DNA from 4 places in the Streptomyces sp. NPDC091271 genome. Region 1 is predicted to be linked to each of the others. Evidence: riboswitches for the same ligand, from Rfam matches in the RefSeq annotation. Region 1 holds a riboswitch; each other region holds the start of a gene.

Region 1 (6,942 bases):
CGGGTCGACGACCGTGACGGTCGCCTCTCCATACCGCATCTTCTTCAGAATGCGACGAGCTGCGTACAGGCCTACGTACCCACCGCCTACAACGAGGATCCTGGGACGCTCCGTGGTGCTCATGCCATCGAGTATCCACCCCCCTCGGGGGGCATGCTCGTGAGCCCCTTCACAAGGTATGCGCCACCCTCTGCTACACTTCGCCGCCCACGTGACCCAGGTCATGGTGCGGACGGGGAACCACGACGCTCCGGCGAACGTTGTTCACCACTTGTGAGCTGGCCCTTGAGCCCTCCGGCAAGATGAACCACCCACCGAGGACATGCCGTCGCCACACCCCTGAAACGCTCCCGCAGCACCCCCGCACGGGCCTCCGGGCGGCCCGTGCCGCCCTCCAGGAGCAGAACTTCGCCCGGTAGGGCCGAATTCCTTGTGAAGAAGTTCACGAAGTTCGTCGGGGCGCCTCGCGAAAGCCCCCTCCGAACGGGTCCGGAGAGGGCTCCACAAGCTCAAAGGTGCAGGCCGGAAAGCGTTTGAGCGCCACCTCACCGCACCGGCGTCCGCGCTGTGATCAGGCCGCCGACCAGGCGATCCCGTCGAGGATGTCGTGCTCACTGACGACGACCTCCCGCGCACCGGTCCGCTCCATCACCGCGAGCAGGACGAGCGCCCCCGAGGCGATCACATCGACCCGCCCCGGGTGCATCGCGGGGATCGCCGCACGCTCCTCGTGCGTCGAGGCGAGCAGCCGCACGGTGATCTCCCGGACCTGCGCGAGGGAGACCCGGGAGTGGTGGATCGCCTCGGAGTCGTACTCCTCGAGCCCGAGCGCCATGGCGGCGACGGTGGTGACCGTCCCGGCGAGGCCGACGAGCGTCGCCGCCGAGGAGATCGGCACGCTCTCCTCGGCCAGGTCCAGGGCGGCACCGACGTCCGCGCGGATCGCGGCGATCCCGTCGGGCGTTGGCGGGTCCACCACGACCCCGTCCAGGACCAGGTGACGCTCGGTCATGCGTACGCAGCCGATGTCCACGGACCGGGCCGCGCGGACGCGGTCGTCACCGACGACGAACTCGGTGGAGCCGCCGCCGATGTCCACGACGAGGTAGGGCTTCTCCAAGTGGTCGCTGCCCACCAGTTCCTTGGTGGCGCCGTCGAAGGAGAGCTGCGCCTCCTCGTCCCCCGTGACGACCTCCGGCTCGACCCCCAGGATGTCCAGGACGCCGCGGACGAACGTGTCGCTGTTCTCCGCGTCGCGGGAGGCGGACGTGGCGACGAACCGGATCCGCTCGGCGCCGAGCTCCTTGACCGCGTCCGCGTACTCGCGGCAGGCGTCGAAGGTGCGCTCCAGCGCCTCGGGGGCCAGCCGGCCGGTCCGGTCGACGCCCTGGCCGAGCCGGACGATCCGCATCCGGCGGTCGAGCTCGGTGAACTCTCCGGTGGCGGGGTCCACATCGGCGACGAGCAGGCGGATGGAGTTGGTACCGCAGTCGATGGCGGCAACGCGGGTCATGGGGCTCCTGTGGTTGTACGGGTACCGCGGCGGATCAGGAGGCGTCGGGTCCGGTGTCGTCGGAGCCGCACGGCGTGACGCACGGACCCTTCGCCCACCACTCCGGCAGCATCGCGATCGCCTCGTCGCCCAGCGGGTTGATCCCGGGGCCCGCCGCCAGCGAGTGGCCGACCAGCACGTGCAGGCACTTCACCCGGTCCGGCATGCCGCCCGCGCTCGGGAAGCCCTCCAGGACCTCGATGGCGTCACGCCGCGCGATGTAGTCCTCGTGCGCGGCACGGTAGGCGGCGGCCAGCTCCGGGTCCGTGGTGAGCCGCTCGGTCATCTCCTTCATGACCCCGTTGGCCTCCAGCGTGCCGATAGCCGACGCCGCACGCGGACAGGTCAGGTAATACGTCGTCGGGAACGGCGTGCCGTCCTCCAGACGGGGCTGCGTCTCGACCACGTCCGGGTTGCCGCAGGGGCAGCGGTGCGCGATGGCGCGCAGCCCGCGCGGCGGCCGGCCGAGCTGGAGCTCGAACGCGGCGATGTCCGCGGCGGTGGGCGTGGTGGATTCGGTCTGCGGAGGGGGCGTGTCCATGCCTGCCTTGAATGTCATCGATCGGACTGTATGAAGTGGTGCGGGGAGCCGGCTCGGTGCGTACGCGAGGTCATTCGCGGTCCGCGCTGTCGACGCCGTCCCAGAGGTTCGAGTGCCAGGGCCGCCCCGTCGCCCCCGGCTCCCCACGGCGCACCTCGGCCGCGTCCGGGTCGACCACCGTATAACCGGTCTCGCCGGGCAGCACGTAGTGGAGGTGCTGGCGCGCGAGACGGCGGATGTACGCGTCGTCCTTGAGCCGCGCCTTCTCGTCACGCAGCTCCTCGGTCCGCTCGTGCGCCTCCCGCGAGAGCCTCTCCTGATCGGCGATCTGGTCGCGCTGGGAGATGTACTGCCGCATGGGATACGCGAGGGCGACCACCAGGGAGCAGACGATCAGCGCCAGGAACGCGGCCCGCCCGGTGAGCCGCGAGCGGCGGGCCTGGCGGCGGTTCTGGGACCGGTAGACGCGGGCCGCCGTCTGCTCACCGAGCAGCCGCAGCCTGGTCGCGGTGGAGAACCGGTCGCGGTCCTTCCCGGCCATGTCTCACGCCTCCCCGTTACGCACGTCCGTCCCCGCACACGGTACGGGACCGGATGCGGGGACGGACGGAGGCTGGTGCTCCGGACTCGGGCTGTCAGCCCTCGAAGCGGAACCGCGGGAACGCCGAACGACCGGCGTACACCGCGGCGTCGTCGAGGATCTCCTCGATGCGCAGCAGCTGGTTGTACTTGGCGACGCGGTCCGAGCGGGCCGGGGCGCCGGTCTTGATCTGACCGCAGTTCACGGCGACGGCGAGGTCGGCGATGGTGACGTCCTCGGTCTCACCGGAGCGGTGGGACATCATGCACTTGAAGCCGTTGCGCTGGGCCAGCTCGACGGCGTCCAGGGTCTCGGTCAGCGAACCGATCTGGTTGACCTTCACGAGCAGGGCGTTGGCCGAGCCCTCCTCGATGCCGCGGGCGAGGCGCTCGGGGTTGGTGACGAACAGATCGTCGCCGACGATCTGCACCTTGGAGCCGAGCTTGTCGGTGATGACCTTCCAGCCCGCCCAGTCGTCCTCGTACAGCGGGTCCTCGATGGAGACCAGCGGGTACGCGGAGACGAGCTCCTCGTAGTACTCGGTCATCTCGGCGGCCGAGCGGGACTTGCCCTCGAACTCGTAGACGCCGTCCTTGTAGAACTCGGACGCGGCGACGTCGAGGGCGAGCGCGATGTCGCGGCCCGGGACGTAACCGGCCTCCTTGACGGCCTCGAGGATGAGGTCGAGGGCGGCGCGGTTGGACTCGAGGTTGGGGGCGAAGCCGCCCTCGTCACCGAGACCGGTGGACAGGCCCTTGGTCTTCAGGACCTTCTTCAGGGTGTGGTAGATCTCCGCACCCCAGCGCAGGGCCTCGGAGAAGGACTCGGCGCCGATCGGCGCGATCATGAACTCCTGGATGTCCACGTTGGAGTCGGCGTGCGAGCCGCCGTTCAGGATGTTCATCATCGGAACGGGCAGCAGGTGCGCGTTCGGGCCGCCGAGGTAGCGGAACAGCGGGAGGTCGGAGGCCTCGGACGCGGCGTGCGCCACGGCCAGCGAGACACCGAGGATGGCGTTGGCGCCGAGGGAGCCCTTGTTCTCGGTCGCGTCCAGGTCGAACATCGCCTGGTCGATGAGGCGCTGCTCGGTGGCGTCGTAACCGACGAGCTCCGGGCCGATCTGCTCGATCACGGCGAGGACGGCCTTCTCGACGCCCTTGCCCTGGTAGCGGTTGGGGTCACCGTCGCGAAGCTCAATGGCCTCGAACGCACCGGTGGAGGCGCCGGACGGAACAGCAGCACGTCCCGTGCTGCCGTCGTCGAGGCCAACCTCGACCTCGACCGTGGGGTTGCCCCGGGAGTCGAGGATTTCCCTGGCTACGACGACGTCGATGGACGGCACGAGGCATCTCCTTCTGGGATCTGACACTGGTTGTGCAGGGTCACTGTGGCCTTGCGCCACGAGCCTAACCGGCCCGGCGCGCTCCGTCGGCCGTCCGCCCGTCCCCTGGGACGAAAAAGGACCCAAGGGCCTGCATTCCGGGCAAAGCTCCAGAATTCTACTGACGAGTAACCACAACAGTTGAACGCTCACCCCTGCGGCGAGCCCGTGTCCGCACCCCGCCAGGGGTGCGGACACGGCCCCGGCCCGGCGCGCGGGGGGCCTGCGCGCCGGGCCGGGCTCCGGGGCAGGAGGAAGACCCCGGGGTTGTCACCGACTGCTTCGGGTTCGGCTACTTCAGGTGGAGCTGCTGACCCGGGAAGATCAGGTCGGCCTTGTCGACGATGTCGTCGTTCAGCTTGAACAGCTTCTGCCAGCCGCCCTTGACCTTCTTCGCGTCGGCGATCTTGCTAAGGGTGTCGCCGGACTTCACCTTGTACTCGCCGTCACCCTTCTCGACCTTCTCGCCGGTCGGGGTGGTGACGGTCTTCTCCGGCGCCGTGCGCTTCTCGCTGCGCGTGGTGGGCTGCTCGGCCTTGCGCTCCGGCGCGGCCTGCGGGGCCGTGTCGCCGTTCTTCCCGGAGCCGGTGTCGACACCCGGGTCCACACCGTCGTTCGTCAGACCGCCGGCACCGGCGCAGGCCCAGGCGCCCGGGCCCTGAAGGTCGAGAAGCTTCTCGGCGGCGGCTATCTGCTGGTCCTTGGAGGCCAGGTCGGCGCGGGAGGCGTACTGGGTGCCGCCGGCGGCCGCCCAGCTGGACTGCGAGAACTGCAGGCCGCCGTAGTAGCCGTTGCCGGTGTTGATGGACCAGTTGCCACCCGACTCGCACTGGGCGACGGCGTCCCAGGTGTCGACGGAGGCGGCGGAGGCGCCGGTCGCGCCCATCAGCGGTACGGCGACGGCGGCACCGGCGACACCGGCGAGGGTCGCGACACGGACGGCCTTGGACGGGCGACGGTGCTTGCCCTTGCTGGAAAGCAGCATGGTTCTCCTCACCGACGCCTACGAGGTGAGCTGTCGGGTTCGGGCCTGTGAGTTGCCCGGTCGCCCTCACTCTCGGACGACTTCACCCCTAGCCGTGTCTCCGCCCGTCTTCCGACGGCCGGGTCCGGCACTTACCTGGGTCCCCCGCTCCTGCCTACGGCGCTTTACGCGTCGGTTCCCTTCGGCCGACGGCAGGATTCGGCGTGACGGTCGAAGGTGCCCGCGGTGCGAGCGGCTCCGACCGTAAACACACGCAACCCCCACATTCAAAGATGGACATAACGGGTGATCAGCCCGTAACGGCCCGACGCGAAGGGACGTTTTCGCAGGTCGGAGCCAATATGGACGGACCGGGCGGACCGGGCGCGCCAGTTGAAGCAAAGAGACCCATGTCTCACTTACGCATAAGTGGACATAGGCCTCTGAACTACCCCCGCTTTCGGGGTGTTTTCACGCTTTTGATCAGTTGGCGGCGGCCTCTGCCCGGCTGCCCCGCGCGTCCGTCCCGAGGTCGAGGGTCTGGCCGGGGAGGATCAGGTCCGGGTCGGAGCCCAGCTCGTCCTTGTTGGCCGCGTAGAGCGCGGTCCAGCCGCCGGGAAGCTCCTGCACGTCGGCGATCGCCCAGAGGTTGTCGCCCTCGCGGACGGTGTACGCCCCCTCCGCGCCCTGACGCGCGTCGGATTCACCGCGCGAGGCGTGGCGGCCGGACTCGCGCCCGTCGTCCTGGCCCGGCCGGGCGCTCGCCTCGGGGGCCGGCGTCCCGCGGTGCTTGCCGCCGTTCGCCGTGTCGTCCGTCGCCGTGTCGCCCTTCGGGGCGCCGGACGTCCCGGAGGCCTCGGGGGACGGAGTGGCGGACGGCGTCGAGCCGGCGTCGTCGCCCTCGTCCGTCTTACCGTCGGACGCGTCCTGGCCCGCCTCGCCCGTCGCGTCGGAGTCGTCCGAGCCGGCGGCCTCGTCCGAACTGTCCGCCGGGTCGGTCGCGTCGGAGGAAGGCGTCCCGGACGGCGTCGCCGAATCCGAGGGCTCGGCGGAGGGCTCAGCGGACTCCTCGCTGCCCGGGTCGACGCCGGGCAGACCCGCGTCCAGGGAGAGCCCGGAGATCACCGAGCAGCTGGCCCACGCCTGCGGCCCCTTGTCGTCCAGGATCTTCTCCGCGACCGCTATCTGCTGCGAGCGGCTGGCGAGGTCGGCGCGCGGCGCGTACGCCGTGCCGCCGTAGGCCGACCAGGTGTCCTCCGAGAGCTGCAGGCCGCCGTAGTAGCCGTTGCCGAGGTCGGCACTCCACATGCCGCCGCTCTCGCACTCGGCGACCCGGTCCCAGGTCGACGCGTCAGCGGCCTGCGCGCCGCCCGCGCTGAGCAGCGGGATGGCAATGGCCGATCCGGTGACGCCTGCGGCGACGACGATGGCGGGTGCCTGACGAGGGCGACGGTGTCTGCCGGTCGCGGAGCCCATGGGATTGCCTTCCGTGTGACTGACGTGTGACGGGTGAGTCGAACGGTGAACCTAGCCGTACTCGAACGTGTGTCACAAGTCGATGCAGCGGAGATCACGTGAAAGTCACAGAGTTGACAGGCTGTCACTTTTTTCCGTCGGGCGCCCGGGACCGAACTCCACGGGAAGGGTGCGCAGTCCGCGCATGATGAGCCCGCCGCGCCAGCGCAAATCGGCAGGTTCCGCAGCAAGCCGCAGGTCGGGAAGGCGCCTCAACAGCGTCGCCAGCGCCACCTGACCCTCCAGCCGCGCCAGCGGCGCCCCCAGGCAGTAGTGGATGCCGTGCCCGTATCCGAGGTGCTGATTGTCGCTGCGCGCGAGATCCAGGGTGTCCGCATCCTGGAACCGCTCCGGGTCCCGGTCGGCGCAGTGCATCCGCCCCTTGATGCCACGACACGACCGGGCCGAC
Region 2 (6,942 bases), on a different contig from region 1:
CGTCACGCCTGCACAACCGGCTGGTGCGCCGCGACCGTACGGCGGTGGCCGCCGGTTTCGGGCTGCTCAGGCTGGCCGGCGCGCCGTCGCTCGGCTGGCTGGACGTCAAGACGTCCGGTGGCGTCGAGGTGCCGCAGATCGAGGCGGCCGTCGACGAGGAGCTGGCCCGCTTCGCCGAGGAGGGCCCCACCCCGGAGGAGATGGAGCGCGCCCAGGCGCAGTTGGAGCGCGAGTGGCTCGACCGTCTCGGCACGGTCGCCGGCCGCGCGGACGAACTGTGCCGGTACGCCGTCCTGTTCGGTGACCCGCAGCTCGCCCTGACCGCGGTGGGCCGTGTGCTCGAGGTGACGGCCGACGAGGTCAAGGCAGCCGCCCGGGCGCACCTGCGTCCCGACAATCGTGCGGTCCTGGTCTACGAGCCGGTCGAACCGGCCGACGAGACCGAGGGCACCGACGCGCCCGAGGGGGCCGACAAGTGACCGACGCCGCCGTGACTGGAGTAGCGATGGAGTACCACCCGCAGCCGACCGCCGGCGAGGCCAGGCCCTGGGCCTTCCCCGCGCCCGAGCGCGGCGCCCTGCCCAACGGGCTGACCGTGCTGCGCTGCCACCGGCCCGGCCAGCAGGTTGTCGCCGTGGAGATCTTCCTCGACGCCCCGCTGGACGCCGAGCCCGAGGGCCTGGACGGTGTGGCCACGATCATGGCGCGCGCGCTGTCCGAGGGCACGGACAAGCACTCCGCGGAGGAGTTCGCCGCCGAGCTGGAGCGGTGCGGCGCCACGCTGGACGCCCACGCGGACCACCCGGGTCTCCGTGTCTCCCTGGAGGTACCGGTCTCCCGCCTGACCAAGGCCCTCGGCCTGGTAGCGGAGGCTCTGCGGGCCCCGGCCTTCGCGGAGAGCGAGATCGAGCGTCTGGTGGGCAACCGCCTCGACGAGATCCCGCACGAGCAGGCCAACCCGGCCCGGCGCGCGGCCAAGCAGCTCTCCAAGGAGCTCTTCCCCGCCACCGCACGGATGTCGCGCCCGCGCCAGGGCACCGAGGAGACGGTCCGGCGGATCGACGCCGCCGCCGTACGCGCCTTCTACGACGCCCATGTCCGCCCCTCCACGGCGACGGCGGTCGTCGTCGGTGACCTCACCGACGTGGACCTGGACGCGCTGCTCTCCGACACGGTCGGTGACTGGTCGGGCAATGCCGGCCAGACCCGGCCCGTGCCCCCGATCACCGCGGACGACACCGGCCGTGTGGTCATCGTGGACCGCCCGGGAGCCGTGCAGACGCAGCTGCTGATCGGCAGGATCGGCGCGGACCGGCACGACAGCGTGTGGCCCGCCCAGGTCCTCGGCACGTACTGCCTGGGAGGCACTCTGACCTCCCGGCTGGACCGCGTGCTGCGTGAGGAGAAGGGCTACACCTACGGTGTCCGGGCCTTCGGGCAGGTGCTGCGCTCGACGGCGCCCGACTCCTCGTCCGGGGCGGCGGGTGCCGCGATGCTCGCCATCAGCGGCTCCGTCGACACCGAGTCCACCGGTCCCGCGCTGGACGACCTCTGGAAGGTCCTGCGCACCCTTGCGGCCGAGGGGCTCACCGACGCCGAGCGGGAGACGGCCGTGCAGAACCTCGTGGGCGTCGCCCCGCTCAAGTACGAGACTGCGGCCTCCGTCGCGGGCACCCTGGCCGACCAGGTGGAGCAGCACCTCCCGGACGACTACCAGGCGAAGCTGTACGCACGCCTGGCCGACACCGGCACGGTCGAGGCGACCGCCGCCGTGGTCAACGCGTTCCCGGTCGACCGGCTCGTCACCGTCCTGGTCGGGGACGCCGCTCAGATCAAGGAGCCCGTGGAGGCGCTCGGTATCGGTGAGGTGTCGGTCGTCAGCGGCTGACAGAACCGGACATACGGACCCCGGCGGGTCTACTCCCGCCGGGGTTCTGTCATTTGTCCGTATTGCAGAGAAGGTTGCAGTTCGTCCTGTGGGATGTGCGACAAAAGGCCCTTTCCGTTTGGCGGGGGAAAGTCTCCCGATCTAGCGTCGGCGCGGCTGTCCGCCGGACGATTGCCGCGCCCGCGGCGCCGGACAGCCATCGCCGAGTCCCCGTCAGGCGCGAGCCTGGGGAGCCGGGGACCCACGAAGTCCCTGGGGTGAATCGGATCCCTGTACCTCGTCGGAGGCTCAGGGGCCCGTAGGAGACCTTCCTGCTCCGAACCCGTCAGCTAACCCGGTAGGCGAGAAGGAAGGAAAGGACCAGCCCCTCCATGGCGTTCATCCGTGCCACCGGGAAGCACCGTGCCCCGAGCCGCCTGACGCGCAAGAGCGCCAAGGTCGCCGGCGTCGCCGCCCTGGCCACCACCGGCGTACTCGGTGCCACGGCCTCCCCGGCCCTCGCCGCGGACTCCGAGGTCACCGCGGGCAGCACCGGCCTGACCCAGACGGTCGCCCTCGACACCACCCTCGCCGCCCAGATCGAGGCTCAGGCGACGGCCCAGAAGCACCAGGCCGACGTCGCCGCGAAGGCGGCGGCCGAAGCGAAGGCGAAGGCCGAGGCCAAGCGCAAGGCGGAGGCCCGCGCCAAGGAGGCCCGCGAGGAGAAGGCGCGCGCCGCCCGCGCCGCCGAGCGCGCCCGGCTCAACGCGTTCCACCTCCCGGTCGCCGGTTCCCACGTCACCACCGGCTACCAGTCCGGTGGCGCGCTCTGGTCCTCCGGCACCCACTCCGGCGTGGACTTCCAGGCCGCGTCCGGCACCTCGGTCGTCGCGGTCGGCGCCGGTACGGTCGTCGAGGCCGGCTGGGGCGGCGCCTACGGCAACAACATCGTGCTCAGGATGAAGGACGGCACGTACACCCAGTACGGCCACCTCTCCTCGATCGGCGTCTCCGTCGGCCAGAGCGTCGGCTCCGGCGAGCAGATCGGTCTCTCGGGCTCGACCGGAAACTCCACCGGGCCGCACCTGCACTTCGAGGCCCGGAGCACCCCCGAGTACGGATCGGACATGGACCCCGTCGCCTACCTCCGCGCCCACGGCGTCCAGGTCTGACTCCACGCCGCACCGCGATCTCCGACGAAGGCCCCGGCACCCGCCGGGGCCTTCGCCGTGTCCGGGGCCTTCGCCGTGTCCGAGGGCGACGCGTGCCGAAGCCGCCGCGGAAGTGCTCCCTGGCCAAAAGATATCCATGGATTCCACCCCGCCATCGGAAATTCCGGCCGGTTGCAATAGAGTCACAGAACAGGCGTCGATCGGCCGCGTTTCGCGGGGATTAAGGCGGAGGTTCGGACATGCGCATTCCCGCGCATTCGGTATGCACGGCAATCCGTGACGACATCGTCTCCGGTGTCTTCGAACGTGGCAGCCGCCTCACCGAAGAGGTGCTCGCGCGTCGCTACGGCGTCTCCCGCGTCCCCGTGCGCGAGGCGTTGCGCACCCTGGAGTCCGAAGGGTTCGTCGTCACCCGCAGGCACGCGGGTGCCTGTGTCGCCGAGCCCACCGAGCAGGAGGCGGCCGACCTCCTGGAGATACGCATGCTCCTGGAGCCCCTCGGGGCCGCACGCGCGGCCCAGCGCCGCACCGACGCACATCTCAAGGTGCTGCGCGGCCTGGTCAGGCTGGGCCAGGAGCGGGTGCGCCGCGGCGAGGGGGAGGATCTGCGCTCGCTCGGGGGCTGGTTCCACGAGACGCTGGCGCAGGCCTCGGGGAGCCCCGCGCTGATCGCTCTGCTCACCCAGCTCCGGCACAAGATCGCCTGGATGTACGCGGTCGAGCAGCCGGTCCGCCCCGCGGACTCCTGGGCCGAGCACGGCGCTCTGGTCGACGCCGTGGCCCGCCGCGACGTGGAGCGGGCCAGGGCGCTCGCCACCCAGCACGCCGAGCGCGCGACAGCGGCCCACCGGCTGCGGCGCGTGCCGGGGCACACGCCCGGCCAGGCCCGGGTGAGGACTTCGCAACATTCCGTAAACATCGCGGGAGTCCGTCATTAACAATTGCGCCGTATACAAAGAGAGTAATTATCGGAGGGCTTTCTTTTTGCTGCCCTGATCCATCTTTTCCGGAGCTCTGCACCGGTTCGGGAAACAGAAAAGCCGCGGCTCCCGGTCGGGGGTGCCGCGGCTTTTCCGCAGAAAGGTTTCCGGTTCGAAGTGGCCGGAATCAGACGGTCTCCGGGAGCTCCTCGAGCCCTTCGGCGACCAGCTTGGCCAGACGGTCCAGGGCGGCCTCGGCGTTGTCCGCCTCGGATGCGAGCACGATCTCCTCGCCGCCCTGGGCGCCCAGGCCGAGCACCGCGAGCATGGAGGCGGCGTTCACCGGGTTGCCGTCGGCCTTGGAGATCGTCACGGGGACGCCGGAAGCCGTGGCGGCACGGACGAAGATGGAAGCGGGGCGGGCGTGCAGGCCCTCGGCCCAACCGACGTTGACGCGGCGCTCAGCCATGGTTCTGCCCTTCACGTAACAATGGGTTGTCTAGACCAGTCTCTCATGTGGCGCGTGCTGCCGTGCCCGGCATCGCCGCCGGCCTGCCCGCCGTCCGCCGGCACCCCCAGCGTGCCCTTGCCGAGATCCCGCCGCTACCGGTGCCACGAGCCGTAGGCTTTGCCCATGGAGCCCACTCCGGAGCAGAGTCCGCATCACGCGTACCCCGACCACTGGGAGGCGGACGTGGTGCTCCGCGACGGTGGCACCGCGCGGATCAGGCCCATCACCACGGACGACGCCGAGCGGCTGGTCAGCTTCTACGAGCAGGTGTCCGACGAGTCGAAGTACTACCGCTTCTTCGCCCCGTATCCCCGTCTCTCCGCCCGTGACGTGCACCGCTTCACCCATCACGACTACGTCGACCGGGTGGGACTGGCCGTGACGATCGGCGGTGAGTTCATCGCCACGGTCCGCTTCGACCGGATCAACGAGCAGGGCAGGCCCGCCTCGGCCCCCGCCGACGAGGCGGAGGTCGCCTTCCTCGTGCAGGACGCCCACCAGGGCCGCGGCGTGGCGTCCGCCCTCCTCGAACACATCGCGGCGGTGGCCAGGGAGCGGGGGATCCGCCGTTTCGCCGCAGAGGTGCTGCCCGCCAACAACAAGATGATCAAGGTGTTCCGGGACGCGGGCTTCACCCAGCAGCGCAGCTTCGAGGACGGCTCCGTCCATCTCACCCTCGATCTGGAACCCACGGCCGAGTCCCTCGCCGTCCAGCGCGCCCGTGAGCAGCGGGCCGAGGCGCGCTCGGTGCAGCGCCTGCTGGCCCCCGGTTCCGTCGCCGTCATCGGCGTCGGCCGCGCGCCCGGCGGTGTGGGCCGGACCGTGCTGCGCAACCTCCTGGGCTCGGGCTTCACCGGGCGCACGTACGCCGTGAACACCTCCTTCGACGCCGACACGGGAACGGTCGACGGGGTGCCCGCGCACCGCTCGGTGGGCGAGATCGGCGAGCGGGTCGATCTCGCGGTCGTCGCCGTTCCGGCCGACCGGGTGCCCGAGGTCGTGGCCGACTGCGGCGAGAACGGCGTCCAGGGCCTGGTCGTCCTCTCCGCCGGTTACGCCGAGCGAGGCGCCGAAGGCCGGGAACGGCAGCGGGAACTGGTCCGGCAGGCACGCTCCTACGGCATGCGGACCATCGGCCCGAACGCCTTCGGCCTCATCAACACCTCCGGCACGGTCCGCCTCAACGCCTCCCTCGCCCCCGAGTCGCCCAAGGCCGGGCGCATCGGGCTCTTCACCCAGTCGGGCGCCATCGGCATCGCCCTCCTGTCCGGTCTCCATCGCAGGGGCGCCGGGCTGTCGGCCTTCATCTCCGCGGGCAACCGTGCCGATGTCTCCGGCAACGACTTCCTTCAGTACTGGTACGAGGACCAGGACACCGATGTCGCCCTGCTGTACCTCGAATCACTGGGCAACCCGCGCAAGTTCACCAGGCTCGCCCGCCGGACGGGCGCCGTGAAGCCGGTGGTCGTGGTGAAGGGTGCCCGGCACAGCGGCTCCAATCCGCCGGGCCACGCCGTGCCCGTCAGCCGGATCCCCGACGCGACGGTCTCCGCGCTGATGCGTCAGGCGGGCGTGATCCGCGTCGACACCGTGACGGAGATGGTCGACGTCGGCCTCCTCCTCGCCGGCCAGCCCCTGCCGGACGGTCCCCGTGTGGCGATCCTGGGCAACTCGGAGTCGCTCGGCCTCCTCACCTACGACGCCTGCATGGCGGAAGGGCTCCGCCCGCGCCCGCCCCGCGACCTCACCACGATGGCGAGCCCGCAGGACTTCCGTCACGCGCTGGCCGAGGCGCTCGCCGACCGCACGTGCGACGCCGTGATCGTGACCGCGATCCCCTGGGTGGGGGAGAACGGCGAGGCGGAGACCGGTGACGGCGAGGTCCTGGCCGCCGCCCTGCGCGAGGCGGCGGCCGACGGCCCCGCCAAACCCGTGGCGGTGGTGCACGTGGAGATGGGCGGCCTGGCGCAGGCCCTCGCCGCCGCCACGAGCACGGCCGCCCCGCGCGAAACCCGGCGGCCGGCCGGCCCCGCGGCAGCCCCGGGTCCGCCCGCCCCCGCACCCCGGCCGGGCGAGGCAGGTGCCCCGCCGCCGACCGCGCCCGACAGGGGCACGGTCGGCCCCGGGCCCTCCGCCGGGCGCATCCCCGCCTACCCCGCCGCCGAGCGAGCCGTCCGCGCGCTCGCCGAGGCGGTGAAGTACGCCCAGTGGCGGCGCCAGGCGGCCTCCCCCGGCAGGGTGCCCGAATTCCTGGACGACACCATCGACGAGCACGGGACCGCCGCGCTGATCGAAACGTTCCTCGGCCCGAGCCCCGACCCGCGCGGCCGTCCGCTGACCCATGACGAGGGCCGTGAGCTGCTCGCCCGCTACGGCGTCACCGTACGGCCGGCGCTTCCCGCCCCCGACCCCGAAGCAGCCGTCGCCGCCGCCGCGAAGATCGGCTACCCGGTGGCCCTCAAGACCACCGCC
Region 3 (6,942 bases), on a different contig from region 1:
TCGCGGCGGGGTTCATGACTGCTCCTGTTGCCTTCTGCGTGGAGGGCTCGCGACGGTCCGACGCCTTCCACCGTATACCCTTGGGGGGTATCTGCAAGCGACCCTGCGGAGGCTTGCCATGGATACGGGTGGGGGGTATACCTGGCCGAAGAGGAAGATACCCATGAGGGGTATACTGGGTCCCGTTCGGACGAGGAGCAGTAAATGACTTCAGCCACTACCGGCGCCGACCGGGTCGAGCTCGCCATCGGCGGCATGACCTGTGCCTCGTGCGCGGCGCGGATCGAGAAGAAGCTCAACCGTATGGAGGGGGTCGAGGCCACGGTCAACTACGCCACGGAGAAGGCCAGAGTCGCCTTCGCCGAGGACATCTCGGTCGACGACCTGATCGCCACGGTCGAGGCCACCGGCTACACCGCCCGGCGCCCGGCCCCGCCCCTCCCCGGGCCCGGCGACCTCGACGTGCCCGCCGGCCGGGGCGAGGGCGAGCGCGCCGACGGCGAGCTGCGATCCTTGCGCCAGCGGCTCGTCACCGCGGTACTGCTCGCCGCGCCGGTCGTCGCGATGGCCATGATCCCGGCTCTCCAGTTCGAGTACTGGCAGTGGTTGTCCCTCACGCTGGCCGCCCCGGTCGTCACCTACGCGGCCTGGCCCTTCCACCGCGCGGCCTGGACCAACGCCCGGCACGGTGCGGCCACCATGGACACCCTGATCTCGGTCGGTACGTCGGCGGCGTTCCTCTGGTCGCTGTGGGCGCTCTTCTTCGGAACCGCCGGGATGCCGGGCATGACGCATCCATTCGAATTCACGATCAGCCGTGGCGACGGAGCGGGGAACATCTACCTGGAGGCCGCCGCCGGTGTCACGGCCTTCATCCTGGCCGGCCGGTATTTCGAGGCCCGCTCGAAGCGCAAGGCGGGCGCCGCCCTCAAGGCGCTCATGGAGCTGGGTGCCAAGGAAGTCACCGTGCTGCGCGAGGGCCGGGAGTTCACCCTGCCCACGGCCGGTCTGCACGTGGGGGACCGCTTCCTGGTCCGCCCCGGCGAGAAGATCGCCACGGACGGGACCGTGGTCGAGGGCTCCTCCGCGGTCGACGTCTCGATGCTCACCGGCGAGTCGGTGCCCGTCGAGGTCTCCACCGGTGACTCCGTCACCGGGGCGACCCTCAACGCCGGCGGCCGCCTGGTCGTCGAGGCCACCAGGGTCGGTGCCGACACCCAGCTGGCCCGGATGGCCGAGCTCGTGGAAGAGGCCCAGAGCGGCAAGGCCTCCGCCCAGCGCCTGGCCGACAGGATCTCCGCGGTCTTCGTGCCGGTCGTCATCGGGCTGGCGCTCGCCACGCTCGGCTTCTGGCTCGGCTCGGGCGCCGGACTCACCGCGGCCTTCACGGCGGCCGTCTCCGTACTGATCATCGCCTGCCCCTGCGCACTGGGCCTGGCCACGCCCACCGCACTGCTCGTCGGCACAGGCCGCGGGGCCCAGCTCGGCATCCTGATCAAGGGGCCGGAGGTCCTGGAGAACACCCGCAGGGCCGACACGATCCTGCTCGACAAGACGGGCACCGTCACCACAGGCCGCATGACGCTGCTGAAGGTCCACGTGGCCGCCTCCACGGACGAGGCCGAAGTGCTGCGCCTCGGGGGCGCACTGGAGCACTCCTCCGAACACCCGATCGCCCGGGCCGTCACCGAGGGCGCCGCCGGGGCCGTGGGCACGCTGCCCAACCCCGAGGACTTCACCAACGTCCCCGGCCTCGGTGTGCAGGGCGTCGTCGAGGGCCACGCGGTTCTCGTCGGCCGCGAGAAGCTGCTGGCCGACTGGTCCATCCAGCTTCCCGAAGAGCTCAGGAAGGCCAAGGACTCGGCCGAGCAGGACGGGCGGACCGTGATCGCGGTGGCCTGGGACGGCGAGGCGCGTGCGGTCCTGGAGGTCGCCGACGCCGTCAAGGAGACCAGCGCCGAAGCGGTCCGGCGGCTGCGCGACCTCGGGCTGACCCCTGTCCTGCTGACCGGTGACAACAAGGCGGTCGCCGCATCCGTCGCGGCCGAAGTCGGGATCGACGAGGTCATCGCCGAGGTGATGCCTCAGGACAAGGTCGAAGTCGTCAAGAGGCTCCAGGCGGAAGGACGCAGCGTCGCCATGGTCGGCGACGGGGTCAACGACGCGGCCGCGCTCGCCCAGGCGGACCTGGGCCTGTCCATGGGGACGGGCACGGACGCCGCCATCGAGGCGGGCGACCTGACTCTCGTACGCGGGGACCTGCGGGTTGCCGCCGACGCGATCCGGCTCTCCCGCAGGACACTGGGCACGATCCGCTCGAACCTGTTCTGGGCCTTCGCCTACAACGTGGCGGCCCTCCCGCTCGCCGCCGCCGGCCTGCTCAACCCCATGATCGCCGGGGCCGCCATGGCGTTCTCGTCGGTCTTCGTCGTCGGCAACAGCCTCCGGCTGCGCGGCTTCCGCGCCGCCGGCTGAGAGGGCGTCCGCGCCGCCGGCCCCCGCGTCCCTCGGCAGGGCGCGGGTATCGGTGAGCGGGTAGGTTCGGGGGCGTGGCCACTCTGCTGATCGTGCATCACACCCCCTCGCCCAACTGCCAGGCGCTGTTCGAGGCGGTGGTCTCCGGTGCGACGACGGAGGACATCGAAGGCGTCCGGGTCGTGCGACGCGCGGCGCTCTCCGCCACGGCTTCCGATGTACTCGCGGCCGACGGCTACCTCCTCGGCACCCCGGCGAACCTCGGGTACATGTCCGGCGCCCTGAAACACTTCTTCGACCAGGTCTACTACCCGTGCCTGGACGGGACGAAGGGCCGGCCCTTCGGCTACTACGTGCACGGCGGCAACGACGTCACCGGCGCCGTACGGGGCATCGAGACGATCACCACGGGTCTCGGATGGCGTCGTACGGCGGACGCTGTGACCGTCACCGGTGAGCCGGGCAAGGCCGACACGGAGGCGTGCTGGGAACTGGGTGCGACCCTCGCCGCCGGACTGATGGGCTGACAGACTCCCGGCTACGGTCGCCTTCCCGCCGCCCGCCTCCTGGGGGACACCTCCGCTCCCGGACGGCAGATGCCGCGTCAGGTGCGGTCGATGTGCACGCTGGTCGACTTCACGCGGGCCGTGGCCTGCATGCCGACCTCGAGTCCCAGTTCCTCCACGGCTTCCCGGGTCAGCAGCGAGACGAGGCGGTGCGGGCCGGCCTGGATCTCGACCTGGGCCGCTACGTCACCCAGCTTCACCGCGGTGACGATGCCGGGGAAGGCGTTGCGCGCCGAGGTGTAGGAGACCTCCTCCTCGCCGGGGGAGGCCTGACCGACCTCGATCGAGAACGCGGCCAGATCGCGGCCGTCGATGAGGCGGCGCCCGCCCTCGTCGCGATGGGTCGCTACCCGGCCGGCGTCCGCCCAGCGGCGGGCGGTGTCGGGGCTCACGCCGAGAAGACGTGCCGCCTGCCCGATGGTGTAGGTCTGCATGCGCTGCACAATATGTTTTAAAAGCTCGCATTTGCAAGGTATCTACGTGATTAGCCCTGCATATGCGAGCCTCTCGCAGGCCGGTGACGCGACCTGCGCGCCTCCGCCGGGCACCCGGCCCGCCGACAGCGAACCCCTCCCTCCCACCCGCCTCCCTCGCCGCCCCGCTCAGTGCGGCCTCCAGGTGAGCTTGCCGCCGCCCACCCACCGGATGACGGCCGGGTCGTCGAGGTCGTGGACCGGAATGCCGGCCGCCGCGGCGGCGATCAGCACATCGGTCATCGCGGTCGCGCTTCCGATCACCTCTCCGTCGATCTCCACGATCCGGAAGGGGGGATTTCCGGGCTGGACGGGCAGGACGGTGATCCGGGGCGCCGAGGCGAGAGGGCTTTCAGTCATAGGCGGATCGGTTCCACGCGGGCGCCCTCGGTATGCGCCTGGGTCTCAGCTGTGAGTCTTATGCCCGATTTGAGGTAGTTTTTTAGAATTAATCCTGTAATCCATAAAAGGCCATTTCGTGTGACCTGGGGCCTTCGCGCGGGCGCAAATCGCCCGAATCGGACTCCGTGACCAGGGTCACTTCATGGGCCCCGGACGCAGGGGTGCGGCAGTCGGTTCCCTTCTGCGCCAAGAGAATCGAGCGACGCGCTGTGGGGTGGATTACATGAATTCGTGAGAATTGATCTTGCGAATGAATTGTGATCATCGCGCCAGGCTTGTTCCTTTCCCTATTTCTCGCCTACGGTCACCATCACTCCGGGCGGAACGCCGAATCCTGCCGCCGTCCGGTTACCCGACCACTTCTCGTACGGCAGGAGCGGGGGACCCAAGTAAGCGCCGATCCGGTTTCCGGAGCGGCTCGGGGTGAAGTCGCATTCGCGTGCGGCCGGGCATCTCCAGCTCGAACCCGACAGCTCACTTCGCAGGCGACGGAGAGGAATTCAGCATGCCCGAAAACGGTAAGCACCGTCGTTTCAGGACCAGTTCGCTCACCCGCGGCATCATCGCCGTGAGCACGGGCGGAGCCGCCCTGGCCCTCCCCGTGATCGGTGCGACCGGCGCCTTCGCGGCCCCGGCCCAGCCGGTCGCCGTGGAAAAGGCTGCGACGTCGACTTCCGTGTCCGGCAAGGGAATTGCCGCGCAGAAGTCCGAGTCCGCCACCTATTCAGTGATCTTGGGTGACACCCTTGCAAAGATCGCACGCGAGCATTCCGTGAACGGGGGCTGGAAGGCCCTGTACGAGGACAACGAGAAGGTTGTCGGCTCAAACCCCGACCTGATTCACCCGGGTCTGAAGCTGACCCTCGGCGGCAAGGCCGAGAACAAGTCGGCGGACAAGGGCGACAAGGCCGAATCCAAGGCCTCCGCCTCTTCCGACCGTGCCGCGGAGGGCGCCGACCGCGCCGACCGTTCGGAGCGCACGAGCACCCCCACCGCCGCGGAGGGCGCTCCCGCCGCCGAGGCCGCTCCGGCCGCCGAGCAGGTCTCGTACACGAACGACCTCGACGGCTGGATCAAGGAGTCGCTCGCCGTCATGGCCGAGCACGGCATCCCCGGCAGCTACGAGGGCATCCACCGGAACATCATCCGTGAGTCCGCGGGCAACCCCCAGGCCATCAACAACTGGGACATCAACGCGATCAACGGCGTCCCGTCCAAGGGTCTGCTCCAGGTCATCGACCCGACCTTCCAGGCCTACCACGTGCCCGGTACGTCGATGGACAGCTACGACCCGGTCGCCAACATCACGGCCGCGTGCAACTACGCCGCGGACAGGTACGGCTCGATCGACAACGTCTTCGGGGCCTACTGAGCCTCGCTGAGACGGGACCGCTGACGCACGGGCGTGTGACAGAGGGACAGAAGTGACGGGTGGTGCGGGTTCGGCGGAACCCGCACCACCCGTCGTCCGTTTCCGGCGCCGATCGGGCCCGGGGCCCGCGCTGTCGATCGGGCCCCGGGCCCGCGCTGTCGGCGTCACGGCGGCGGAGGAGTCGCCGACAGGCCGGGCGGGGCACGGGTGACTGGTCACGTACAGGTTCGTCGTCCATACTGCCCGCCGTGGAGCAGCGCATAGATTCGAACACCAAGCCCGAGTTCGCCGCGGGGACAGACCCGGCGTACATCCCCGGCCTGACGGCCCCTGCCCCCGCGCGGACGGAGGGGGAAGCGGAAGCGGAGAAGACGGCGTCCCAGAAGCCCGAGGAGGCCGAGGAGGCCAGGGAGGCCGGGACTGCGGACGTGCTCGCCGAGGGGGCCGTGGACGAACCCGTGGCCGCCCCCGGCGGCACCGCCGTGGACGACGCGACCTCCGACGGCACGGCCGGGGACGACGACGAGGCCCCGGCCGGCGGGACGGCTCCGGGGGCCGAGGCCGTAACCGGCAAGAGTGCCGCCGACGCGGACGGCCCCGTCTTCGAGGTCAGTGACCGGCGCGGATCCATCAGGGTGGACGCGGACGGCGTCCGCTTCCGCCTCGACGACCAGGAGGCGGAGTTCGACTGGACCGAGATCGGCGCGGTCGAGGTCAGGACCGGCCGCTTCGGGCGCCGGTTCACCGTGACGGTCCACCTGTCGAGCCGCCGGTGGTTCAACGCCGAGGTCGAGGCCGGATCCCGGGGCGACCTCAAGGGGTGGACGGCGGAGCTCGACGAGGCGCTGGACGCCTACTTCGAAGAGGCCTGACCTCTTCGGGGTACACCTGAGCACCGGTCCGGACGACCGGACCGGTGCTCAGGCATGCCGTGGAGCCGTCAGGCCCCCTGAGCCGTGCCGAGCACCACCGACCGGGTCAGGTGGCGCGGCAGGTCGGGGTCGAGGCCACGGGCCGCCGCCAGGGCGATCGCCAGCCGCTGGACCCGGACCAGGTCGGCCAGCGGGTCGAGTCCGCTCTCCACCCAGTGGGCCCCGGTCGCCAGAACCTGCTCCCGCAGTCCCTCCGGAGCGGCGCCGAACATCCAGGTCGCGGTCCCGGTCGTGGCGATGCTGATGGGGCCGTGGCGGTACTCCATCGCCGGGTACGACTCCGTCCAGGACAGGGACGCCTCCTTCATCTTGAGCGCCGCCTCGTTGGCGATCCCTACCGTCCACCCCTGCCCCAGGAAGCTGAACTGGGCGCATTCCAGGAGCCCTTCGGGCAGCGGCTCCGCCAGCGCGGTCTCCGCGTCCCGCACGACGGCCTCGGTGTGCAGTCCGAGGTGGGCGCGGAACAGTGTGAGCGCGGTCGTCGCGAACCTCGTCTGGACGACGGACCGTTCGTCGGCGAAGTCGAGGACGACCACATCGTCGGCCGCGGCCATCACCGGGGTCCGCGGGTCGGCGGTGACGGCGACGGTCCGCGTGGCGCCCCGCAGCCGCGTCAGCAGGCCGAGGACCTCCGTGGTCGTCCCCGACCGCGTCAGCGCGACGACCCGGTCGTACGTGCGGCCGAAGGGGAACTCCGAGGCGGCGTACGCGTCCGACTCGCC
Region 4 (6,942 bases), on a different contig from region 1:
TGATCGAAGAGGGGGCCGCGGCGGGTGAGTTCCACTGCGAGGACCCGATGTCCGTGGCCTGGCGGCTGACAGCGCTCCTGGACGGGCTGGCCGTCCAGATGACGTCGTACGCGGGTCCGCTCTCCCGGGCCACCATGCTGCAGTGGACCGAGGAGGCGCTCGCCCGCGAACTCGGCATCGACCACGAGGCCCTGACCGCCTGAGGCTCCGAAGGGCGGGTCAGGTCTGGCGCACCGGGGCGTAGGACTCCCCCTCGATCCCGGAGACACTGCCGTTGCACGATGTCTTCCCGGGCGGCGTCCTGGAGCGGATACCCGCCCGCCCGGTGCGGGTGTCCGCATCGGACGGGTTCGTTCCGCCGGGCCCGGCCCGGCGTCCGCTCCCCCTGGCCGGCCCCTGACGACGGGTCGGCGCCGAGCGGTCAGAGCGGCAGCAGGTCGGGGCGCTTGGCCGCGACATGGTCCCCGGAGGACTCCCCGCGCAGCCGGCGGCCGAGCCACGGGACGAGGTATTCGCGCGCCCACTGGATGTCGTCGCGCCGGACCTCGAGCGCTCCGCGCTGTGCCTGCGGAGGCCACACCTGGTCGGGGTCGGCGGGCACCTGGAGGCCGAGGACCTGGGCGGCCCGCAGCGCGACGCGGGTGTGTCCCTCCGCCGAGAGGTGCAGCCGGTCGTTGTCCCAAGCTCGTCTGTCCTGCACGGACCGCAGGGACCACAGGTCCAGCACCGGGCAGTCGTAGCGGTCGGCGATGGACCGGACATGAGCGGTGTACATGGCGATCTTGCCCCGCAGATGCTTGAGCACGGGGATGCCACGGGTGTCGAAGCCGGTGGTGACCATGACCGTGCCGACCGCCTGCGTCAGGTCGGCGACCGCACGCTCGAAGCGCTCTGCCACGTCGTCCGGGTCGGAGCCGGGACGGAGGATGTCGTTGCCGCCGGCGCAGAAGCTCACCAGATCAGGTGCCAGCTGCTTGGCGCGGGGGACCTGTTCCTCGACTATCTGGTCGAGGAGCCGTCCGCGTACGGCGAGATTGGCGTACCGGAAGTTGCCGTGCTTGTCGTCCGCGGGGGCGACCGTCGCGTCGGCGCCCGGGAGCTGGTCCGCGAGGAGCACCGCGAGCCGGTCTGCCCAACCGACGAGTGTCCCGCCGGGGCCGGCGTCTCCGACGCCCTCGGTGAAACTGTCGCCAATCGCTGCGTACGACCCGATGATGCCTCGTTGTTTGTTTCTCGAATCGTCTGCCACAAGGGCTTATCTTGCACCTTCGATTGTGACCTACGCGACCGTAATAAGGGGTTGACGGGTGGTGAGAAAGACCACCCGGTCAGTTTTTGGTAAAGCCGGAATAAGGAGAGGGGCGGTGCGCAAGCGCGCACCGCCCCTCTCCTTCAGCCTGAGATGACACCCTCAGGCGGCGTGTCTCAGATGGAGACGCCGTGCGAACGCAGGTAGGCGATCGGGTCGACGTCGGAGCCGTAGCTCGGGCCGGTCCGGACCTCGAAGTGGAGGTGCGGGCCGGTGGAGTTGCCGGTGGTGCCGGAGAGGCCGATCTGCTGGCCGCCGGTGACGGTCTGGCCGGCCGAGACCTCGAGCGAGGAGAGGTGGGCGTACTGGGAGTACATGCCGTCGCTGTGCTGGATGACGACCTCGTTGCCGTACGAGCCGCTCCACCCGGCGGAGACCACGGTGCCCGGCCCGATGGACCGGACGCTGGTGCCGGAGGCCGCCTGGAAGTCGGAGCCCGTGTGGTAGCCGCTGGACCAGCTGGCGCCCGAGGCGCGGTACTGGGTGGTGACGTTGGCGTTCTCGACCGGGGTGGCCCAGCCGGAGCCGGTGCTCTCCTCCGACGCGCCGGAGTCGGCGGTCTTCGCCGCCGGAGCCGACGTCGCCTCGGCCGGGGCGGCCTTCTTCTCGGCCGGGGCGGCCTTCTTCGCCGCCGACGGGGCGGACTTGGAGGGTGCGGACTCGGCGGAGCCGGACGCCTTGGCGCCGAGGGTCAGCTTCATGCCCGGGAGGATCAGGCCGGGGTTCTCGCCGACGACGTCGCGGTTGTCCTGGTACAGCTTCTGCCAGCCGCCCTTGATCTTCTGGTCACCCGCGATCTTCGCCAGGTAGTCGCCGGAGACCACGGAGTAGGTCTTCGGGGCGCTCTTCGCCGAGGCCGGGGCGCTGTGCGCGGCGGCGGACTCGGCGGCCGGCGCGGCCTGCTCGGCGGCGTGGGCGCCGGTGGCGCCGATCAGCGGGAGGGCGAGTACGGCGCCGCCGGTCCCTGCGGCAAGGACGCCTCGGGAGATCGGGCCGGTCTTCGTGCGACGGTGCTTGCCTTTTGCGGGCATGGAAATTTCCTCTCCGGCGCCTGCGAGGTGAGCTGTCGGGTTCGGACTGGAGATGCCCGGCCGCGCGGTGCGCGTCTTTACCCCGAGCCGTACCGGATCCCTCCGGCCGGCGGCCTACCTGGTTCCCCCGCTCCTGCCACACGTGAGTCGGTGCGGATTCCGGGCGGCGGCAGGATTAGGCGTTCCGTCCGGATTGACCGTGACCGTAAGCGAGCCGGTACGTCGCGAACAAGCCGTGGATTCCGGACCGGAATCCACGCTTCATCAGCGCGCGGAATTCCCGTCACACTCCGTGGATTACGGATCTTGGCTTTCCGCACGGCGTCCGGAATACCCTCCGGCGCCTTCACCACACACCGTCACGGATATGATCCCGCTCACCCGCCTCACCCCATCTCCCGCACAAGCGGGGCATGTTCTGCTAAATACACCAATACGGACATGGCGCGGTCTCGTCCGCGCAGGGAGACCAGGACCACGGCGGCCGGGACAGTTGTCCGATGCAGCCATGTCGTATCGTCGCGGGCGTGCCCCCGTCGGCGAGCGGCGCCGACGCCCGACACCCCAGGAGCCCTTGTGACGCAGCTGCCAGAGGTCCCGCCGGTCGGCCCCGAGCCGGCGGACGTCGATCTGACCGGTGTCCGCAACTTCCGCGACGTCGGCGGGCTTCCGACCGTCGACGGCAGCACCGTGCGGTACGGGCGCCTCTACCGCAGCGGCCACCTCGCCCACGCCACGGAGGCCGACGCCGCCTTCCTCGCCGGGCTCGGCCTGCACACGATCTTCGACTTCCGCAACGCGGCGGACCACAAGCTCGACGGTCTCGACGTGGAGCTGCCCGGCGTCCGGAATGTCAGCATTCCTCTCTCCGACCCGGCGGACGGCGCGGAGTTCTGGCGGCTGGTGCGCGACGGGAACATCCAGCAGCTGCGCTCGATCCTCGCCGACGGCAAGGGAACGGGGCGGATGATCGCCTCGTACCGTTCGATCATCAAGGACCGCACCGCCGAACACAGCCGTGTGCTGCACGCGCTGGCCGAGGACAGCGTGCCGGCGCTGATGCACTGCGCGGCGGGCAAGGACCGGGCCGGCCTGTCGATCGCGGTCTCCCTGCTCGCGATCGGCGTCGAGAAGGAGGCCATCGAGGCCGACTACCTCAAGTCGAACGACGCGCACCGCCGCTACAAGGTGCGCCGTAGCGACACCTCACCGGTAGGGATGTCCGAAGAGGTGATGGAACTGCTCAATCCGCTCTTCGGCGCCCGCGCCGAATACCTCGCCGCGGCGTTCGACACCATCGACGAGGTCTGGGGCAGCACGGACCGGTATCTCGTGGAAGGGCTGAAGATCAGCGACGGGACCCGCGCGAAGCTGCGTGAGCGACTCGTCGAGGGTGCGTGACGCCGGGCGTCATCCCTTGCCGGCCACGGTGAAGAGAAGGAAGAGGAAGCCCGCGACGACGTGTCCGGCCACGAGGTAGGCGAAGAGCCGGATCACGACGCCGCGGGGCATCCGCCGCTCCTGCGTGTCCTTGCTCTTCGGCCTGCGCGGGGTGAGCGGGTCGTAGTACTCCGAATCGGACATGACGGTCCTCTCTTCCGGCCGCTCGGGCCGGGTGGCGAAGGGGGCGCGCGGCGTGGGTGTGCGGGATCAGAGCCGGTGGATCCCGCTGCCCAGGCACAGCTCGGCGGCCGGGCTCTGCAGCAGCGTGTGGACGAAGAGCAGTCGCGCCCCACCGGGGTCGAGGGCCGCGATCCGGTGCGGGGTGAGCGAGTCGAAGTGCGCGCTGTCACCCGGATCGAGGTCGTGCACGGTCTCGCCGAGCACGACCCGCAGCCTGCCGTCGAGGACGTAGAGCCACTCCTCTCCGGGGTGGACGCGCACGAGGTCGCCCTCCACGCCGTACGGGACACGGACGTGCAGCGCCTGCATGGCGCGGCCCGGCCCGCCCGCCTGCCGGTAGAGCCAGCCGCCCGCCTCGGTGGATCGGGGCGCGCCGGCGGGCGGGCCGCCGCGGACGATCGCGTCACGTTCGGGCGGCATCTCGCCCAGGAGCTCGGAGACGGTCGTACCGTAGACCCGGGCGAGGCCGAGGAGCATCGGCAGCGAAGGCTGCCTCCGGCCCGTTTCGAGCCGGGAGAGGTGGGCCGGGGAGAGCCCCGCCCGTCCCGCCGCGCTCTCCAGGGTGAGGCCGCGGTTGCGGCGCAGATCGCGTAGGCGTGGCGCGACCCCCGGGAGCTCGTCGGCCACCCCTCCGTCAGGAGGATTCATGCCTCCATTGGGCCAGGACATTTCCTCTGAGGCAAATAATTTGCCTCAGAGGCAACATCAGCGGTTGGCCACGGCCTGTTTCACCAGTGTCCTGCCGAAGTCCCACATCAGCCCACCCCCGCTGTGCGCGTCGTCCATGACGGCGGTGAAGGCGGTGACGAAGCGGTCGATCTCCGGCTCCCCGATCACCAGCGGCGGAATCAGCTTGATCACCTCCAGGTGATCACCGGAGACCTGGGTGAGGATCCGGTGCTTCTGGAGCAGCGGCACGACCACCATCTGGGCGAAGAGTCCCTTGCGGGCGGCCTGCAGCATCGTCCACCGGCTGCGGAGCTTGAGGGAGGACGGCCGGCCGAACTCGATACCGATCATCAGGCCCCGGCCGCGCACCTCGTGCAGCAGCTCGTAGCGTTCGACGAGCGCGGCGAGCCGCTCGCGCAGCAGATCACCGGTGCGACGGGCGTTCGCGACGGTCTCCTCCTGCTCCATCACCGCGAGGACGGCGAGCCCGGCTGCCATGGCCTGGGCGTTGGAGCCGAAGCTGGCGGAGTGGACGAGGACCCGGTCCATCGAGGAGTAGACGCGCTTGAAGATCCAGTCCTTGCCGAGCGTCGCCCCGACCGGGACGTACCCGCCGGAGAGCGCCTTGGCGACACAGAGCAGATCGGGTTCGACACCCTCCTCGTGCTGGTACGCGTAGAAGTCCCCGGTTCTGCCGAGTCCGGTCTGCACCTCGTCGGCGATGAGTACGGCCTTGTGCCGGTGCAGCAGCTCCTGTGCCTCGCGCAGGAAGCCGGGCGGTGAGGCGTGGACGCCCTTGCCCTGGATCGGCTCCACGACCAGCCCGGCCACGTCCCCGCGCTTCAGCTCGCGCCGCAGCGCGTCGAGGTCGCCGAGCGCGATGGCCGTGTCGGGCAGCAGGGGCGCGAACCCGTCGCGGAAGCCCTTCTCGCCGTTGACGGAGAGCGACCCGGTGGTCAGTCCGTGGAACGCGTGGTCGCAGTAGAGGATCCGCGGCTTGCCGGTGGCGTACCGGGCGAACTTCAGCGCGGTCTCGACCGCCTCCGTACCGCTGTTGCCGAAGAACACCCGGTCGAGGTGCGGGCTGTGCGCCAGCAGCTTCTCGGCGAGGAGTCCGGGCAGCGGCTGGCAGTCGAAGCGGGTGAGGTCGGCCAGTGAGGCGTCCAGCACGTCGTGGAGCGCCTTGCGTACGACGGGGTGGTGTCTGCCCAGCCCCATCACGCCGAAGCCGGCGAGCATGTCGAGGTAGTCGTTGCCCTCCGCGTCCCAGAAGTGCGCGCCCTCGGCCCGCTCGTAGACCTTGTCGAAACCGAGGGTGTGGAGCATCCGCGGCAGCTGGTGGTTGAGGTGCCGGGTGTGCAGCTCGTAGCGTTCGGCCCCCCGTTCCGCGAGGAGCCGCGTCAGGTCGAAGCCCGGCTGTTCGTCCTTCATGCCCCATTCTCCTTCGGCATGTTCCGCTCTCCCACTGCCGTGCGGCGCTCCAGCGCCGCGCTGATGCGTCCGGCGATCTCCACCGGAGTGAGCCCGATCCCGGCGAGTACCTCACCGCGCCCGGCGTGCGCGAGGAACTGCTCGGGGATGCCGAACGTCCGCAGCGGTACGTCGACGCCGGCGTCCCGCAGGGCCTGTCCGACGGCCCAGCCGACCCCGCCCGACCGGCTGTTGTCCTCGACGACCGCCACCAGCCTGTGCTGCGCGGCGAGCGCGGGCAGCTGCTCGTCGACCGGTTTGACCCAGCGCGGGTCGACGACCGTGCAGCGGATTCCGGATCCGGCGAGCAGGTCGGCGGCCTGCAGACAGACCGGGGCGAGCACGCCGACGGCCACCAGCAGGACGTGCGGGTCCGGGGCCCGGTGCAGGACGTCCATCCCGCCGATCCTCCCGACGGCCGCGACAGGCTCCCCCACCGACTCCTTGGGGAACCGGACAACCGTGGGCGCGTCGTCGACATCGACGGCCTCGCGCAGCTCCTCACGCAGCCGGTCGGCGTCGCGCGGGGCCGCGATCCGCAGTCCCGGGACGACCTGGAGCACCGACATGTCCCACATGCCGTTGTGCGAGGGGCCGTCGACCCCGGTGACGCCGGCCCGGTCCAGCACGAAGGTCACCCCGCACCGGTGGAGGGCGACGTCCATCAGCAGCTGGTCGAAGGCCCGGTTGAGGAAGGTCGCGTAGACGGCGACGACCGGGTGCAGGCCCCCGGTGGCCAGCCCCGCGGCCGAGACCGCCGCATGCTGCTCGGCGATCCCGACGTCCCAGATCCGGTCGGGGAACTCCTCCGCGAAGCGGGTCAGCCCGACCGGATGCAGC

Evidence for each region. Region 1 has a riboswitch for cyclic di-AMP ahead of ACIQM3_RS33505 (transglycosylase family protein). Riboswitches for the same ligand answer to the same signal wherever they lie in the genome.
Region 2: it holds a riboswitch for cyclic di-AMP, as region 1 does, so the genes downstream of both, ACIQM3_RS34945 (M23 family metallopeptidase) here and ACIQM3_RS33505 (transglycosylase family protein) in region 1, are expected to answer to the same signal.
Region 3: it holds a riboswitch for cyclic di-AMP, as region 1 does, so the genes downstream of both, ACIQM3_RS34530 (transglycosylase SLT domain-containing protein) here and ACIQM3_RS33505 (transglycosylase family protein) in region 1, are expected to answer to the same signal.
Region 4: it holds a riboswitch for cyclic di-AMP, as region 1 does, so the genes downstream of both, ACIQM3_RS16520 (peptidoglycan DD-metalloendopeptidase family protein) here and ACIQM3_RS33505 (transglycosylase family protein) in region 1, are expected to answer to the same signal.

The regions. Positions count from the first base shown of each region.
Region 1 covers NZ_JBIVVD010000009.1:269,319-276,260, reverse strand. Annotated here, with positions in the region: gene ACIQM3_RS33530 (NAD(P)/FAD-dependent oxidoreductase) at 1-123, opposite strand, end outside; gene ACIQM3_RS33525 (exopolyphosphatase) at 572-1,513, opposite strand; gene ACIQM3_RS33520 (DUF501 domain-containing protein) at 1,548-2,093, opposite strand; gene ACIQM3_RS33515 (septum formation initiator family protein) at 2,164-2,634, opposite strand; gene eno (phosphopyruvate hydratase) at 2,729-4,015, opposite strand; gene ACIQM3_RS33505 (transglycosylase family protein) at 4,347-5,039, opposite strand; cyclic di-AMP (ydaO/yuaA leader) riboswitch at 5,040-5,211, opposite strand; gene ACIQM3_RS33500 (transglycosylase family protein) at 5,502-6,494, opposite strand; partial or broken gene ACIQM3_RS33495 (cytochrome P450) at 6,600-6,899, opposite strand.
Region 2 covers NZ_JBIVVD010000010.1:212,772-219,713, reverse strand. Annotated here, with positions in the region: gene ACIQM3_RS34955 (M16 family metallopeptidase) at 1-479, shown strand, start outside; gene ACIQM3_RS34950 (M16 family metallopeptidase) at 506-1,888, shown strand; cyclic di-AMP (ydaO/yuaA leader) riboswitch at 2,079-2,247, shown strand; gene ACIQM3_RS34945 (M23 family metallopeptidase) at 2,260-3,039, shown strand; gene ACIQM3_RS34940 (GntR family transcriptional regulator) at 3,279-3,977, shown strand; gene ACIQM3_RS34935 (HPr family phosphocarrier protein) at 4,147-4,428, opposite strand; gene ACIQM3_RS34930 (GNAT family N-acetyltransferase) at 4,594-6,942, shown strand, end outside.
Region 3 covers NZ_JBIVVD010000010.1:122,703-129,644, reverse strand. Annotated here, with positions in the region: gene ACIQM3_RS34555 (hypothetical protein) at 1-16, opposite strand, end outside; gene ACIQM3_RS34550 (heavy metal translocating P-type ATPase) at 205-2,475, shown strand; gene ACIQM3_RS34545 (flavodoxin family protein) at 2,550-3,002, shown strand; gene ACIQM3_RS34540 (molybdopterin-binding protein) at 3,080-3,475, opposite strand; gene ACIQM3_RS34535 (hypothetical protein) at 3,644-3,874, opposite strand; cyclic di-AMP (ydaO/yuaA leader) riboswitch at 4,232-4,417, shown strand; gene ACIQM3_RS34530 (transglycosylase SLT domain-containing protein) at 4,422-5,288, shown strand; gene ACIQM3_RS34525 (hypothetical protein) at 5,537-6,160, shown strand; gene ACIQM3_RS34520 (SIS domain-containing protein) at 6,229-6,942, opposite strand, start outside.
Region 4 covers NZ_JBIVVD010000004.1:5,039-11,980, reverse strand. Annotated here, with positions in the region: gene ACIQM3_RS16530 (TetR/AcrR family transcriptional regulator) at 1-203, shown strand, start outside; gene ACIQM3_RS16525 (SGNH/GDSL hydrolase family protein) at 422-1,249, opposite strand; gene ACIQM3_RS16520 (peptidoglycan DD-metalloendopeptidase family protein) at 1,426-2,340, opposite strand; cyclic di-AMP (ydaO/yuaA leader) riboswitch at 2,343-2,503, opposite strand; gene ACIQM3_RS16515 (tyrosine-protein phosphatase) at 2,917-3,741, shown strand; gene ACIQM3_RS16510 (DUF6126 family protein) at 3,751-3,924, opposite strand; gene ACIQM3_RS16505 (helix-turn-helix domain-containing protein) at 3,991-4,611, opposite strand; gene ACIQM3_RS16500 (aspartate aminotransferase family protein) at 4,669-6,063, opposite strand; gene dxs (1-deoxy-D-xylulose-5-phosphate synthase) at 6,060-6,942, opposite strand, start outside.